Regions from separate parts of the Mesorhizobium silamurunense genome, predicted to be linked through region 2. Evidence: riboswitches for the same ligand, from Rfam matches in the RefSeq annotation. Region 2 holds a riboswitch; each other region holds the start of a gene.

Region 1 (4,955 bases), on a different contig from region 2:
CGAGGAAATCGCGGTCGTGGCTGACCAGGATCACCGTGCCGGCAAAGCCTGCGACGAGCTCCTGCAACAGCTCCAGCGTCTCCATGTCGAGGTCGTTGGTCGGCTCGTCGAGCACCAGGAGGTTGGCGGGCCTGGCCAGCACGCGGGCAAGCAGGAGACGCGCCCGCTCGCCGCCCGAAAGCTCGCGCACCGGCGTGCGCGCCTGCTCCGGTTTGAACAGGAAATCCTTCATATAGGAGACGACGTGGCGCTGCTCGCCATTGACCACAAGGTTCTCGCTGCGCCCGTCGGTGAGATAATGTGCCAGCGTCTCCTGCGGGTCGACGGCTTCGCGCTTCTGGTCGAGCGTCGCGATCTCCAGATTGACGCCGAGCCGCACGGCGCCCGCGTCCGGCGCCAGCTCGCCGGTCAGCATCTTGAGCAGCGTCGTCTTGCCGGCGCCGTTGGGGCCGACCAGGCCAACACGGTCGCCGCGCTGGATGCGGGTCGAAAAACCCTTGACCACGGTCAGGTCGCCAAAACTTTTCTCGATGTTCTTGGCCTCGATCACCAGCTTGCCGGATTCGGCGGCGTCGCTCGCCACCATGGTCGCCGAGCCCTCGGCGCCGCGATGGCTGCGGAAGCGCTGGCGCATGGCCTGGAGTTCGCCCAACCGGCGCATGTTGCGCTTGCGCCTCGCCGTCACGCCGTAGCGCAGCCAATGCTCCTCGCGCACGATCTGGCGACCAAGCTTATGCTGCTCGCGCTCTTCCTCTTCCAGCACCTGGTCGCGCCATTCCTCGAAATGCGCAAACCCCTTATCCAGCCGCCGCGTCTGGCCGCGGTCGAGCCAGACCGTGGCGCGCGAGACGCGCTCGAGGAAGCGGCGGTCGTGCGAGATCAGGATGACGGCGGACGAGGTGCGGGCAAGCTCCTCTTCCAGCCATTCGATGACCGACAGGTCGAGATGGTTGGTCGGCTCGTCGAGCAGCAGGATGTCGGGCTCGGGCGCCATGACGCGGGCAAGCGCCGCGCGGCGCGCCTCGCCGCCGGAAAGGTCGTCCGGCCGTTCCTCGCCGGTCAGGCCGAGATGGTCCATCAGATAGGTGGCGCGATGCGGATCGTCGGCCGGGCTCAGCCCTGCCTCGACATAGGCGCGCACAGAGGCAAAGCCATCCATGTCAGGCATTTGCGGCAAATAGCGAACCGTCGCCGAAGGCTGGCGGAAGACCTCGCCATCCTGCGGCTCGATCATCCCGGCGGCGATCTTGAGCAGCGTCGACTTGCCGGAACCGTTGCGGCCGACCAGCGCGATCTTCTCGCCGGCGGAGGCACTGAGCGCAGCACCGTCGAGCAGCGGCGTGCCGCCAAAGGTCAATTTTATGCCGTCGAGATTGAGAAGAGGCGGAGCCATGTCAGCTTTCGGGAAGAGGATAGGGGTGGGCGAGCAGCAGCGCCCGGCCACGCTCGAGCGCGATCTCGAGCCGGCCCTTGACCTCGTTTGATATAGTGAGCGAGGAGCCGAACGCCACCTCGACACGGTCAAGCGGCCACTTGGCGCCGGAGACCGTCAGGCCGGCGAGTTCGGAAAAGCCGAGCACCGAAAACAGCGTGCCGTCGGCATAGTCGAAGCCGGCCTTGCCCGGCAGGATGGGCACGCCTTCCTGCGCGCCGCTGGTCAGCAGCACCGTCGTGCCTGCCTCGGCCAGCCGCACGCTTAGAGCCAGATGCAGGAAGGCATGGTCGGCGCGCTTGCCGCCGAAGGCGCCGGCCAGCACCAGGCGCGTGGCGCCGCGCGCAAGCGCCTCGGCGATGGCGAGCTCGCCGTCCGTCATGTCCTTTTCAGCCGGAAAGATCTTGCGCGGCACGGCGGCAAGATCCTCCGGCAGGTTCGCCGGCACGGAGTCGAAATCGCCGACCCACAGCTCCGGCACCAAGCCAAGCATGCGGGCATGGCCGATGCCGCCGTCGGCCGCGATGACGCGGGAGCCTTCGATCTGGCGATCGAGCCGAGGCGTGCGCACGAGGTCGCCGCCAAGCAGGATGGTGAATGTGCCCATGGGCGTCGCCCTTACCAGCCCCGCCCGCGAAACGGAAGCCAGGCGCATCCAAACGGAACGGCGCTGCGTTCCAGAGTAAGCCGTGATGCATTGGATGCCAGGCAAACTTCCGCTTGCGCCCCGCATCGGCCGGGCCTATGTCTCGAAACGCTCTAACGGGGTGCCGGACGCTGACTTTGCGAACCGGCTGAGAGGCGACAAAGCCAACCCGCTGAACCTGATCCGGTTTGTACCGGCGGAGGGATTAGACGTTTCGGACCATCCGACGCCTCAATTCCTTTAACGCGAACGAAGGAGGCGCCGATGCGCTCACTGTTGTCCCAGCTTATTCTCGCAACGGGCGTTGTTTCACTTCTGGCAGGCATCGGGCCCGCCGAGGCGAAGGACAAGCTCACCGTCTATACCTATGAAAGCTTCACCGCCGACTGGGGTCCGGGACCTGGGGTGAAGAAGGAATTCGAAGCCGAATGCGGCTGTGATCTCGAATTCGTATCTGTCGCCGACGGCGTGGCGCTGCTCAATCGCGTCAAGCTGGAGGGCGCCGGCACCAAGGCCGATGTCGTGCTCGGCCTCGACACCAACCTGACGGCCGACGCCAAGGCGAGCGGGCTGTTCGCGCCGCATGGCGAAGTGTCCGGCATCAATGTGCCGGGTGGCTGGAGCGATGATACCTTCGTGCCCTTCGACTACGGCTATTTCGCCGTCGTCTACGATACCGAAAAGCTGAAGAGCCCGCCGAAAAGCCTGAAGGAACTGGTCGAGGGCGCCGGCGCCGACAAGATCGTCATCCAGGATCCGCGCACCTCGACGCCGGGCCTGGGGCTGCTGTTGTGGGTGAAGTCGGTCTATGGCGACAAGGCGCCGGAAGCATGGGCGAAGCTCAAGGCAAAAGTGCTCACCGTGACGCCGGGCTGGAGCGAGGCCTACGGCCTGTTCACCAAGGGCGAGGCGCCGATGGTGCTGTCCTACACCACCTCGCCGGCCTACCACATGGTGGCCGAGAACACCGAGCGCTACCAGGCGGCGTCCTTCGAGGAGGGCGAGTACCTGCAGATCGAGGTCGCCGGCATCACCACGACCGGCGCGAAGAACCCGCTGGCGGAAAAGTTCATTGCCTTCATGACAGGGCCGAAATTCCAGGACGTCATCCCCGAGACCAACTGGATGTTCCCGGCCGGCAAGACCGACAAGCCGCTCAATCCTGCCTTCGACAAACTGGTGAAGCCAACCAAGACCCTGCTGTTCAGCCCGGAGGAGGTCGCGGCCAACCGCAAGGCTTGGGTGGATGAATGGCTGGCGGCGATGAGCAAGTGACTGCGCCTTTCACCTTCCCCCTTGTGGGGAGGGTCGATCCGCGAAGCGGAGCGGGGTGGGGGTAGCGACGTTGCGGACTTCCTCACCCCCGCCCCGGTTCGCTGATGCCGCTTCGCGGCATCCGCTCACCGACCCTCCCCACAAGGGGGAGGGTGGCAGGCCGGCGCCTGATTCCCGCATAACCGCCGGCATCGTCGCCCTTGCGGCAGTCGCCGTGCTCATCGGCGGCGCCTTCGCCGGACTCATCCTCGAAGGCGCCCGCGACCCGTCGGGCGCTGCCGGCGCCTTCGACAGCTATCTCTTGCGCGTCGCCCGCTTCACGCTGTGGCAGGCGCTGCTATCCACATTGCTGTCGGTCGCGCCGGCGCTGCTGGTGGCGCGCGCTCTGTCCCGGCACCCGAAGTTTCCCGGGCGTCGCCTGATGCTGCAGCTCTTCACCGTGCCGCTGGCGCTGCCGGCAATCGTTGCGGCGCTCGGCGTGTTGGCGCTCTACGGCCATGCCGGCTATTTTGCCGGCGTCCTCGGCGGCCTTGGCGGTCAGGAATGGCCCGGCATCTACGGCCTGTCCGGTATCCTCGTCGCGCATGTCTTCTTCAACCTGCCTTTGGCCACGCGCCTGTTCCTGGAGGCGCTCGGCACCGTGCCCGCCGACCAGTGGCGGCTAGCGAGCCAGCTCGGCATGGGGGCTTGGCCGGCGTTGCGGCTGATCGAATGGCCGGCGCTGCGCGCGGCATTGCCGGGCGTCGCCGGGCTGGTCTTCATGCTCTGCATCACCTCCTTCACCATCGTGCTGACGCTGGGCGGCGGACCGGCGGCGACGACGCTGGAGGTCGCGATCTACCAGGCGCTGCGCTTCGATTTCGATCCTGCGCGGGCCGTGACACTGACGTTCCTTCAGATCGTCCTGACCTTCGTCGTGGTCGCCATGCTGACGCGGCTCGGCGCCAACACGGTCGGCGATGCCAATCTGCCGGTGGCGCCACGCCGCTATCTTGCGACCGGCAAGGCCGAAACGCTGCTGAATGCCGGCCTGATTGCGTTTGCCTTGCTGTTCGTCGCCGGGCCGATGGCGGCGACCGTGCTCGCCGGGCTGGGGGCGGATCTCGGCCGGCTGGCCGGCGAGGACGCCGTGCGCCGAGCGACGCTCACCAGCGCCGGGCTCTCTTTCTTCTCGGCGCTGCTTTCGGTGACGCTGTCACTCTCGCTGATCGCCGCCCGGCGCGCGTTGGCCTTGCGGCGTGCGGGCAGCGCTACGTCGCTGCTCGAGCATGCCGCCGACACCGGCGCCGGTTTCGTGCTCGTCGTGCCGCCGATCGTGGTCGGCGCCGGCTGGTTCCTGGCTTTGCGCAACATCACGGATGTGTTCGCCATCGCACCCGTCATGGTCGTTGCCGTCAACGCGGTTATGGCGATGCCGTTCGCCATCCGCGCCGTTCGCCCGGCCTACGACGCGGCGAGCGAGCGCCATGAGCGGCTCTGCCTGGCGCTCGGCATTTCCGGCTGGAACCGGCTACGCCTGGTCGACTGGCCTTCGCTTCGGCGGCCTTTAGCCACCGGCTTTGCCTTCGCCATGGCGCTGTCGCTCGGCGACCTCGGCGTGAT
Region 2 (4,955 bases):
GCGCGCAGGCGGCGCTGGCCAGTTCCATCATGGAACGGACGGTGACCGGGCCGGCATCCTGGCTCTCGATCATCGTTGCGCCGGCCATGAAATGATGGTCGGCGCGCGGCACGATGTAGAGCGGAAAGCGCGGATGCAGCAGCCGGACGGGACGAGACAGCGATATATCCGGCGTACGCAGGATCAGCATTTCGCCGCGAACGCCGCGCAGCGCCGCATCGTCCGCCGCGATCCCCCGGCAGTCGACCCTGTATTTGAAGCCTGGAAGGCCTTGGCCGTCGGTTGCGAAATGGAAGTCGACGCCCATCGCGACCAGCTTGTCATGAAGCGCCGCCATTGCCCGGCGCGGGTCGAGATGCGCTTCGTCGGGGAAGAACAGCCCGCGCTTGAAACGGCCGGCGAGGTCGGGCTCCACCCTTGCGATGTCCTCCTCGCCCAACCAGCGATGGCCCGAGGTGCGGCTGGCGAAGCGGTCGAGCTCGCCCGCATCACGCGGCGGCGCGACGACGAGCGTTCCCGCCCGCGTCGCTTGGCCGGGCAAAGCAGCGTCCCACCAGTCGGCGGCGCCGCGTCCGAGATCCAGCACCGCCTGCTCGGCGCTCTCGCGCTCGCACCATGGCGCCAGCATGCCGCCTGCGGCCCATGACGCATTGCCGCCCAGGTGAGACCGGACCTCGACGACAGTGACCAACGCGCCGCGGTCCGCAAGTTCGAACGCCGCGGTGAGGCCGGCCACGCCGGCCCCCTTGACCAGCACCCTCATGACGACTCGACCGTGCCGAATGCGGCATCGCTGACAGGCATATAGAGATCGCCGCCGGCGCGGTATTTCTCCGCCATCGCCGCCATCCCCTCCTTCTGCGCTTCGGCGCGGATGTCGTGGGATATGCGCATGGAGCAGAATTTCGGTCCGCACATAGAGCAGAAATGCGCCACCTTGTGCGCTTCCTTGGGCAAGGTTTCGTCGTGGAACGAGCGCGCCGTTTCGGGATCGAGCGACAGGTTGAACTGATCTTCCCAGCGGAACTCGAACCGCGCCCGGGAAAGCGCGTCGTCGCGGACCTTCGCTGCGGGATGCCCCTTGGCAAGGTCGGCGGCATGAGCGGCTATTCTGTAAGTTATCACGCCGGTCTTGACGTCGTTGCGGTCCGGCAGGCCGAGATGTTCCTTCGGCGTCACATAACAGAGCATGGCCGTGCCGAACCAGCCGATCATGGCGGCGCCGATGCCGGACGTGATGTGGTCGTAGCCCGGCGCTATGTCCGTCGTCAGCGGCCCGAGCGTGTAGAACGGCGCCTCGCCGCAGACAGCGAGCTGCTTGTCCATGTTCTGCTTGATCTTGTGCATCGGCACGTGTCCGGGACCTTCGATCATCACCTGGCAGTCCTTTGCCCAAGCGATCTTGGTCAGCTCGCCAAGCGTTTCCAACTCGGCGAATTGCGCTTTGTCGTTGGCATCCGCGATCGAGCCGGGCCGAAGGCCGTCGCCGAGCGAGAAGGAGACGTCATAGGCACGACAGATGTCGCAGATTTCCTCGAAATGCTCATAGAGGAAGCTTTCGCGGTGATGGTGCAGGCACCATTTGGCCATGATCGAGCCACCGCGCGAGACGATACCCGTGACCCGATCGACGGTCAGCGGGATGTAATGCAGCCGCACGCCGGCGTGGATGGTGAAATAGTCGACGCCCTGCTCGGCCTGTTCGATCAGCGTGTCGCGATAGACCTCCCAGCTCAGGTCTTCGGCGATGCCGCCCACCTTCTCCAGCGCCTGGTAGAGCGGCACCGTGCCGATCGGCACCGGCGAATTGCGCACGATCCATTCGCGGATGTTGTGGATGTTGCGGCCGGTAGACAGGTCCATCACCGTATCGGCGCCCCATCGGATCGCCCAGACCATTTTTTCGACCTCCTCGGCCATCGACGAGGTGACTGCGGAATTGCCGATATTGGCGTTGATTTTCACCAGGAAATTGCGGCCGATGATCATCGGCTCGCTCTCGGGATGGTTGATGTTGGCGGGGATGATGGCGCGGCCGCGCGCCACCTCGTCGCGCACGAATTCCGGTGTGACGAAATCCGGAATCGATGCACCGAACGCCTCGCCATCCTGTTGCAGCTTGCCCCACAGCGTCTCGCGGCCGAGGTTCTCGCGGATGGCCACGAATTCCATTTCGGGCGTGATGATCCCTGCACGCGCGTAGGCAAGCTGCGTCACCGCCTTGCCGGCTTTCGCCCGCAGAGGACGATTGCGGACAGGAAATTCCGGCGTCAGCCGTTCGCCAGTCGCAAATCCGTTGTCCTCCGGCCTGACGTGGCGGCCGTCATAAGCTTCGACATCGCCGCGCGCCGCGATCCAGTCCTGCCGAAGCCGGGCAAGTCCCATTTCGATGTTCGTTTCGATCGCGGGGTCGGTATATGGGCCTGACGGATCGTAGACCGTCACCGGCGGCTCACCGGCGGTCGGGTGCACGCTGATCTCGCGCATCGGCACCCTGATCTGCGGATGGAGGACGCCGGTCTTGTGGATTTTCCGTGAGGCGGGCAGCGGTCCCGTCGAAACGGCGGGGGTCAAGGCATTCATTTGAGGCTCCTTTGCTCATCTGCATTGGAGACCCAGTTCTGTGCCGGAAGGATGAAAAGCCGCCTTGGTCCACCTGTGCGAACAGGTCTTCGGGCATGGAGTCCCGCAAAGCGCTTGCACCGTCCCTACGCCAGTATGAACTGGATCAGGTTCAACGGGTCACTGCGCCGCGAAGCCAGCAGTATCTCAGCCCCTTGCCGGGACTCCCCTGGTGAATGGCTCAGTTGAACGAGCCGCCGCCGCTTTGTCAAGCGCATCCGGCCCGAACGGCAATTGGGTTCGATTGCCGCCACAGCGGTGGAAGCTAGGCGAAGGCCCAGATGTCCTCGGCCTGGAAGCCGACTTGATAGCCAGCGGTCTTGAGCTTGACGACGACCTGGCCGATCTCGGCCGCCGACAGCGCGCCGACCTCGATCTTGATCATGCCGGGACGGTAGCGCTGGAGGTCGAGCTGGTCGAACACCATCCAGTCGGCGCCCTCGCAATCGACCAGGAAAGCGTCGATATAGCTGACGCCGTTGCGGTCGAGCAGCGTCTGCAGGGTCTCCGACGGCACCTCGATGTCCTTCAGATGCGGCGCGAACTTGTTGAAATTGGCGTCCGCCTCGCCCCAGGCATTCTTGCCGGACATCAGATTGGTGTCGGTGACCGACGAGCAGCCGATGAACTCGATCGGCAGCGTGCCGGCCTCGAGCGCGGCGGCATCGAACGTATGGACGGTGATGGTACCCTTTGTCCTGGTCACCGCCACCGGCTCGATGACGAAGCGCCCGGTGTCCGGATAGTTGGCGCGCAGCCGCTTCTGGTTGTAGGGAATCGGCTCGACCAGCATCGCCCGAGCACCCCTGATGCGGTGCAGCCAGGGCGTCACGTCGTCGAACAGCGCGCCGTCGCAGGCGCCGACATTGACCATCTGGAATGGTCGTCCACCGCCGAAGCGCGCCTTGAGCGCCGCGTTGGCGAGGAACTTCGTGCCGCGCAGCGAGGGTCCACGATCGAGCAGGCCTGCTGGAAGGCCGAGCGACAACAGAACGCGCGCGATGGTGGAAACTGAGCTCATGACTTGTCTCCGGAAACGACGTGCTGCACCTCGCGGTGCCGATCCGGGCTCGCCGATGCCCACAGCGCCATCAGCCGCGCGGCGAGCAGCAGGAAGGGCGGCAGAAGATTGGGAAAATAGATGCGGGTGTCGTGGATCGGGAAGACCGTGAACTTCGCGAGCACGCCGAGCACCAATGCCGCAAGCAGGATGCCGGCGCGGCGGTCGAGCCGGAAGCCGGCGCGGTCGAGCCCGTACCAGCCGGCTAAAGCCAGCACCGAGACGCCGACCCAACTGTTGACGTCGATGGCGCGCACCACCGAGGCGGCAAAGGCCTTGAGATAGGCCGCCACCGAGAATGGCGGTTCGAAGCCGTCCATATTGTAGTGCTGCTCTATGCTGGAGAACCAAAGATGCGGCCACCAGCCGGGATGCTGCGCCCAATGCGAGATGGCGAAATAGGCGACGAAGGAGGCGGCAAAGCCGGCCAGCGCCCCCCACGCCTTCTGCCGGAACGCGACGAGCAGAACGGCGAAGATGGCGAGGAAGACGATGTTGTCCGGCCGCGCCATGAAGGCGAGGAAAAGCAGGGTCGCCGAGGCTGTCTCGCGTTTGCGGACATAGGCGAACAGCCCGCCGAGGAACAGCGCCGAGCAGAGGAGGTCCGGCGTCGAAACCCGCGCGGCATCGCCGAAATCGGCCATGATCAGGATGGCGCCGGCGACCAGCGCCAGCGCCAGCGCGCCTTCCGCCCGCAGCCAGAGCAATGTGATGGCGCCGAACAAGAGCACCGAGAACACCTGCACCAGCCGCATCGCCTCGACCGGCGAGACGATATGGCTGAGGCCAGACAGGATCTCGGCGTAGAGGAACTTGATCCGGTACATGCCGAGCAGCGAATGGAAGTCGGCGGCATTCTCCGCCATGTGGCTGCGGAAGCCGCCGCCATCGTCGGTCAGCATCTTGTAGTCGCCCGCCGACACACCTTCCTTGACGGTGCTGTAGGCATAGTCATGCAGCGCCCGCGGAGCGGGATAGGTGCCTTCCTCGGCGATCGCGAGGTAAGGCAGCATGTCCCAGTTGGCATCGGGCATGAACCAGGCCGTCACGGCGGTCAGCAGGATGTAAAGCGAGAAGGCCGCCGCGCCGATCGGCGCGGCCCATTTCGCATAAGCCCCCTCGCCCCAGGCAAGACCGGCGCCGGTCAGCCGGTCGAGCGCATTGGTCGGGACAATGGGCGGCCTAGTCAGCATCGTCTGTCTCAGCGGACCTGGCTTTTCACGAAATCCCTCACGATCGCCACGATGCCGCGCGACAGAAGGCTGTCGAAGGC
Region 3 (4,955 bases), on a different contig from region 2:
TCGGCTGCTGGCCGTCTGGCGACGTCAAAGGGCTACCGTCTCACCGACGAAGACCGCGTGCGAGCCACAATCATCGAGCGATTAATGTGCGATCTCGAGGCGGATGTGCCGGCAATCTGTGCCGCCCACGGATCCGATCCGATCCGTTTTCTCGATTCAGACTTGGCGATGCTGGCCGAGGACGGGATATTGGACATCGAAAAGGGTTTCATTGAGAGATCACCGCCCGTCGCTAACGGCATGCTCCATCAAGTCACAGCAGTGGCCTTGGGCAGCTTGGCGATGTTTTCGACGAGCGTTCCGTGACAGCGTGGTAGTAGCAATCCTTTCGAACGGGACCTTCCTTAAGAAACCGCCTTTCTGCAGCTCAATTCCGGCAGCAGGTTGACGACTTGATCGACATGCCCGAGTGGCTGGCCAATCTGCCCTCCCGTTTCCTTCACCAAATGGTGGCCACCTGTCGAACGGCCCGCGAAAAGGAATTCGCCGCGCTGACCAATGACGAGGCAGGGCGGATCGAGGCGATCTACGCGCAAAACTTTGGTGCCGATTGAAGGCGTGATCATCATAAGGATCGATCTTTAGTCCGACGGTTCGGCGATCCCCTTATCCCTGCCTGGTCTCCTGGGCGTGCGCCCGACACATGCACGAGCCTTCCTCCCGGGTCTGACGGGCCGCAGATCGTCGCCGCGGCCCGAAGCCGCTTGACAAGCTAGCGCAAGCCCGTTCAACCTAGGGCATTCACCAGGGGAGTCCCGGCAAGGGGCTGAGATACTGCTGGCTTTCGCGGCGCAGTGACCCGTTGAACCTGATCCAGTTCATACTGGCGTAGGGACGGTGCAAGCGCTTTGCGGGAGTTTACGCCCGAGGCCTGTCGCAAGCAGGGCGGCCAAAGCGTCTTTTCATCCTTCCGGCACAGAACTGGGTCTCCAATGCATGAGCAAAGGAGCCTCACGATGAATGCCCTCACCCCCGCCGTGTCGACGGGACCGCTGCCCGCCTCACGAAAAATCCACAAGCCCGGTGCCATCCACCCGCAGATCAGGGTGCCTATGCGCGAAATCTCCGTCCATCCAACGGCCGGCGAACCGCCCGTCACCGTCTACGATCCGTCCGGCCCCTATACAGACCCGACTGTCGAAACCAGCATCGAAAAGGGCCTCGCACGGCTTCGCCACGAATGGATTACGGCGCGAGGTGACGTCGAGGCCTATGACGGCCGCCATGTGCAGCCGGAAGACAATGGCTTTGCGACGGGCGAGCGCCTGACGCCGGAATTTCCTGCTCGCAACCGGCCACTCAGGGCCAAGGCAGGCAAGGCGGTGACCCAGCTTGCCTATGCGCGCGCCGGCATCATCACGCCCGAGATGGAGTTCGTCGCCATCCGCGAGAACCTCGGCCGCGAGATCGCCCGCGGCAAGCTGCCCCGCGACAGCGAAGCCTTCGGCGCGGTGATCCCCGACTTCGTCACCCCGGAATTCGTGCGCGATGAGGTGGCGCGTGGACGGGCCATAATTCCGGCAAACATCAACCATCCCGAGAGCGAGCCGATGATCATCGGTCGCAATTTCCTGGTGAAGATCAACGCCAATATCGGCAACTCGGCGGTCACCTCGTCGATGGCCGAAGAGGTCGAAAAGATGGTCTGGGCGATCCGCTGGGGCGCCGACACGGTGATGGACCTGTCTACGGGCCGCAACATCCACAACATTCGCGAATGGATCGTGCGCAATGCGCCGGTGCCGATCGGCACGGTGCCGCTTTACCAGGCGCTGGAAAAGGTCGGCGGCATCGCCGAGGACCTGACCTGGGAGGTGTATCGCGACACGCTGATCGAGCAGGCCGAACAGGGCGTCGACTATTTCACCATCCATGCCGGTGTTCGACTGCACTATATCCCGCTGACCGTCGACCGGGTCACGGGCATCGTCTCTCGCGGCGGCTCGATCATGGCCAAATGGTGCCTGCACCATCACCGGGAGAGCTTCCTCTATGAGCATTTCGACGAAATCTGCGACATCTGCCGCGCCTATGACGTGTCCTTTTCGCTCGGCGACGGCCTTCGTCCCGGCTCAATCGCCGACGCCAATGACAGAGCACAATTCGCCGAGTTGGAGACGCTCGGCGAGCTGACGCAGATCGCCTGGGCGAAGGATTGCCAGGTGATGATCGAAGGCCCCGGCCACGTGCCGATGCACAAGGTCAAGCAGAACATGGACAAGCAGCTCGCCGTCTGCGGCGAGGCGCCGTTCTATACGCTGGGGCCGCTGACGACCGACATCGCACCAGGTTACGACCACATCACCTCCGGCATCGGTGCGGCGATGATCGGCTGGTTCGGCACGGCCATGCTCTGCTACGTCACGCCGAAGGAACATCTCGGGCTTCCCGATCGCAATGACGTCAAGACCGGCGTGATCACCTACAAGATCGCCGCGCATGCCGCCGACCTGGCGAAGGGGCACCCGGCGGCGAAAGTCAGGGATGATGCCCTTTCCCGCGCGCGCTTCGAGTTCCGCTGGGAGGACCAGTTCAACCTGTCGCTCGATCCCGAAACAGCGCGTTCCTTCCACGACGAGACCTTGCCGAAGGAAGCGCACAAGCTGGCGCATTTCTGCTCGATGTGCGGGCCGAAATTCTGCTCCATGCGCATTTCTCACGACATCCGCGCCGAGGCCCAAAAGGAGGGCATGGCGGCGATGGCGGCGAAATACCGCGAGGGCGGCGATCTCTACATGCCAGTTGGCGAGACCGACGCACCGCTCATGCCAGAGGCGCCGGAACCGTCATGAGAGTGCTGGTCAAAGGGGCCGGCGTCGCCGGCCTCACCGCCGCCTTCGAGCTCGCCGCCCGCGGCGCGACGGTCACAGTCGCCGAGACCCGGCATGGCATCGGTGGCAACGCATCGTGGTTCGCCGGCGGCATGCTGGCGCCATGGTGCGAGCGTGAAAGCGCTGAGCAGCCAGTGCTGGATCTCGGACGCGACGCCGCCGGCTGGTGGGATGCGGTGCTGCCGGGTCAGGTGACACGGGCCGGAACGCTGGTTGTTGCTGCACCGCGCGATGCGGGCGAGCTTGACCGGTTCGCAAGTCGCACGTCGGGCCATCGGCGTGTCAATGAGGACGAAATTGCGCTCCTGGAAACCGACCTCGCCGGCCGCTTCCGGCGCGGATTGCTCTTCCCCGATGAGGCTCATCTCGACCCGCGTCAGGCGATGGTGGCACTTCATGACAGGCTCGCAGCCATGGGTGTCGAGTTCCGCTTCGGCACCCACGCCCGGCATGTTTCCGGCTTCGATCGCCGGATCGATTGCACGGGGATGGCGGCAGAAGACGACGGGCTGCGCGGCGTTCGCGGCGAGATGCTGATCCTGCGCACGCCGGACATTTCGCTGTCGCGCCCGGTCCGGCTGCTACATCCGCGCTTTCCGCTCTATGTGGTACCGCGCACCGACCACCGTTTCATGGTTGGCGCGACGATGATCGAAAGCCAGTCCACAGGACCGGTCACGGCGCGTTCGATGATGGAGCTTTTGGGCGCGGCCTATGCTCTCCATCCGGCCTTCGGTGAGGCTGGCATCATTGAGACCGGCGCCGGCGTCCGTCCGGCCTTTCCCGACAACCTGCCGCGTGTCGAGGCATGTGGAAGCACCGTCGCGATCAACGGGCTCTATCGCCATGGTTTTCTCCTCGCCCCCGCCATGGCGCGCCAGGCGGCCGACCTGGTTTTCAATCAAGACGGAACCAAGGAACTTACTCATGAAGCTGATGGTCAACGGCGAAGCGCATGAGGTTGCCGCCACCACGCTGGCGGAGCTGCTTGCCGCGCTCGACTATGAGGGCGATTGGCTGGCAACGGCCGTCAATAGCGACCTCGTGCACAAAGCCGGGCGGGCGGAGTTCCAGTTGAGCGACGGCGACCGGATCGAAATCCTCTCGCCCATGCAGGGAGGCTAGCATGTTCGAACTTTTCGGGACGACGCTTGCCTCCCGGCTGCTTCTCGGCACGGCTCAATATCCTTCGCCTGCCATCCTTGCAGATGCGGTCAAGGCCTCGGGCACGTCGGTGGTGACCGTCTCGTTGCGCCGTGAAATGGCGGGCGGCAGGGCTGGCGAAAAATTCTGGTCGTTGATCCGATCGCTCGGCGTCAGAATCCTGCCCAACACCGCCGGCTGCCACTCCGTCCAGGAAGCGGTCACGACCGCGAAAATGGCGCGCGAAGTCTTCGGTACCAACTGGATCAAGCTCGAAGTGATCGGCAACCACGACACGCTACAACCAGATGTGTTCGGTCTGGTCGAAGCCGCCCGCATCCTGTGCGAGGACGGTTTTGCGGTACTTCCCTACACCACCGACGACCTTGTTGTCGCCGAGCGGCTGCTGGAGGCAGGCTGCAACGTCTTGATGCCGTGGTGCGCACCGATCGGTTCCGCGCTTGGGCCGGTCAACATCATGGCGCTGCGCTCGATGCGCGGACATTTCCCTGGCGTCCCGCTGATTGTAGATGCGGGGCTCGGACGACCGTCGCACGCGGCAACCGTCATGGAACTCGGCTTTGACGCCGTGCTCCTGAACACGGCGGTCGCCAGGGCGGCCGATCCGGTCGGCATGGCGCGTGCGTTCGGCAAGGCGGTCGAGGCCGGCCGTGAAGCTTTCAGTTCGGGAATGCTCGAACCGCGCGACGTCGCCGTGCCGTCGACACCGACGATCGGCAGGGCAGTTTTTTCATGAAGCTCGATCCCTTCTACCTGATCGTCGACAGCGCTGCCTGGATCGAGCGGCTGGTGCCACTCGGCGTCAAGCTGGTTCAGCTCCGCATCAAGACCATGGATCAGGCCGGGTTGCGCACCGAAATCCGCAAGGCGAAGGCCTTGTGTGCTCGACACCGGTGCCAGCTCATCGTCAACGATCATTGGCGGCTAGCGATCGAGGAAGGCTGCGACTTCGTGCATCTC

The links. A riboswitch is a leader RNA that binds a small molecule or an ion and turns the genes downstream of it on or off. The one in region 2 is predicted to bind thiamine pyrophosphate.
Region 1: it holds a riboswitch for thiamine pyrophosphate, as region 2 does, so the genes downstream of both, thiB (thiamine ABC transporter substrate binding subunit) here and thiC (phosphomethylpyrimidine synthase ThiC) in region 2, are expected to answer to the same signal.
Region 3: it holds a riboswitch for thiamine pyrophosphate, as region 2 does, so the genes downstream of both, thiC (phosphomethylpyrimidine synthase ThiC) here and thiC (phosphomethylpyrimidine synthase ThiC) in region 2, are expected to answer to the same signal.

What each region holds. Positions count from the first base shown of each region.
Region 1 covers NZ_LPVS01000041.1:57,499-62,453, reverse strand. Annotated here, with positions in the region: gene AU465_RS11910 (ABC-F family ATP-binding cassette domain-containing protein) at 1-1,393, opposite strand, end outside; gene AU465_RS11905 (thiamine diphosphokinase) at 1,395-2,039, opposite strand; TPP riboswitch at 2,186-2,300, shown strand; gene thiB (thiamine ABC transporter substrate binding subunit) at 2,343-3,353, shown strand; gene thiP (thiamine/thiamine pyrophosphate ABC transporter permease) at 3,532-4,955, shown strand, end outside.
Region 2 covers NZ_LPVS01000098.1:44,450-49,404, reverse strand. Annotated here, with positions in the region: gene thiO (glycine oxidase ThiO) at 1-763, opposite strand, end outside; gene thiC (phosphomethylpyrimidine synthase ThiC) at 760-2,583, opposite strand; TPP riboswitch at 2,688-2,803, opposite strand; gene AU465_RS29195 (FkbM family methyltransferase) at 2,888-3,643, opposite strand; gene AU465_RS29190 (hypothetical protein) at 3,640-4,875, opposite strand; gene AU465_RS29185 (aspartate aminotransferase family protein) at 4,884-4,955, opposite strand, start outside.
Region 3 covers NZ_LPVS01000052.1:168-5,122, forward strand. Annotated here, with positions in the region: partial or broken gene AU465_RS14385 (hypothetical protein) at 1-306, shown strand, start outside; gene AU465_RS14390 (hypothetical protein) at 393-554, shown strand; TPP riboswitch at 737-853, shown strand; gene thiC (phosphomethylpyrimidine synthase ThiC) at 957-2,792, shown strand; gene thiO (glycine oxidase ThiO) at 2,789-3,790, shown strand; gene thiS (sulfur carrier protein ThiS) at 3,759-3,956, shown strand; gene AU465_RS14410 (thiazole synthase) at 3,958-4,731, shown strand; gene AU465_RS14415 (thiamine phosphate synthase) at 4,728-4,955, shown strand, end outside.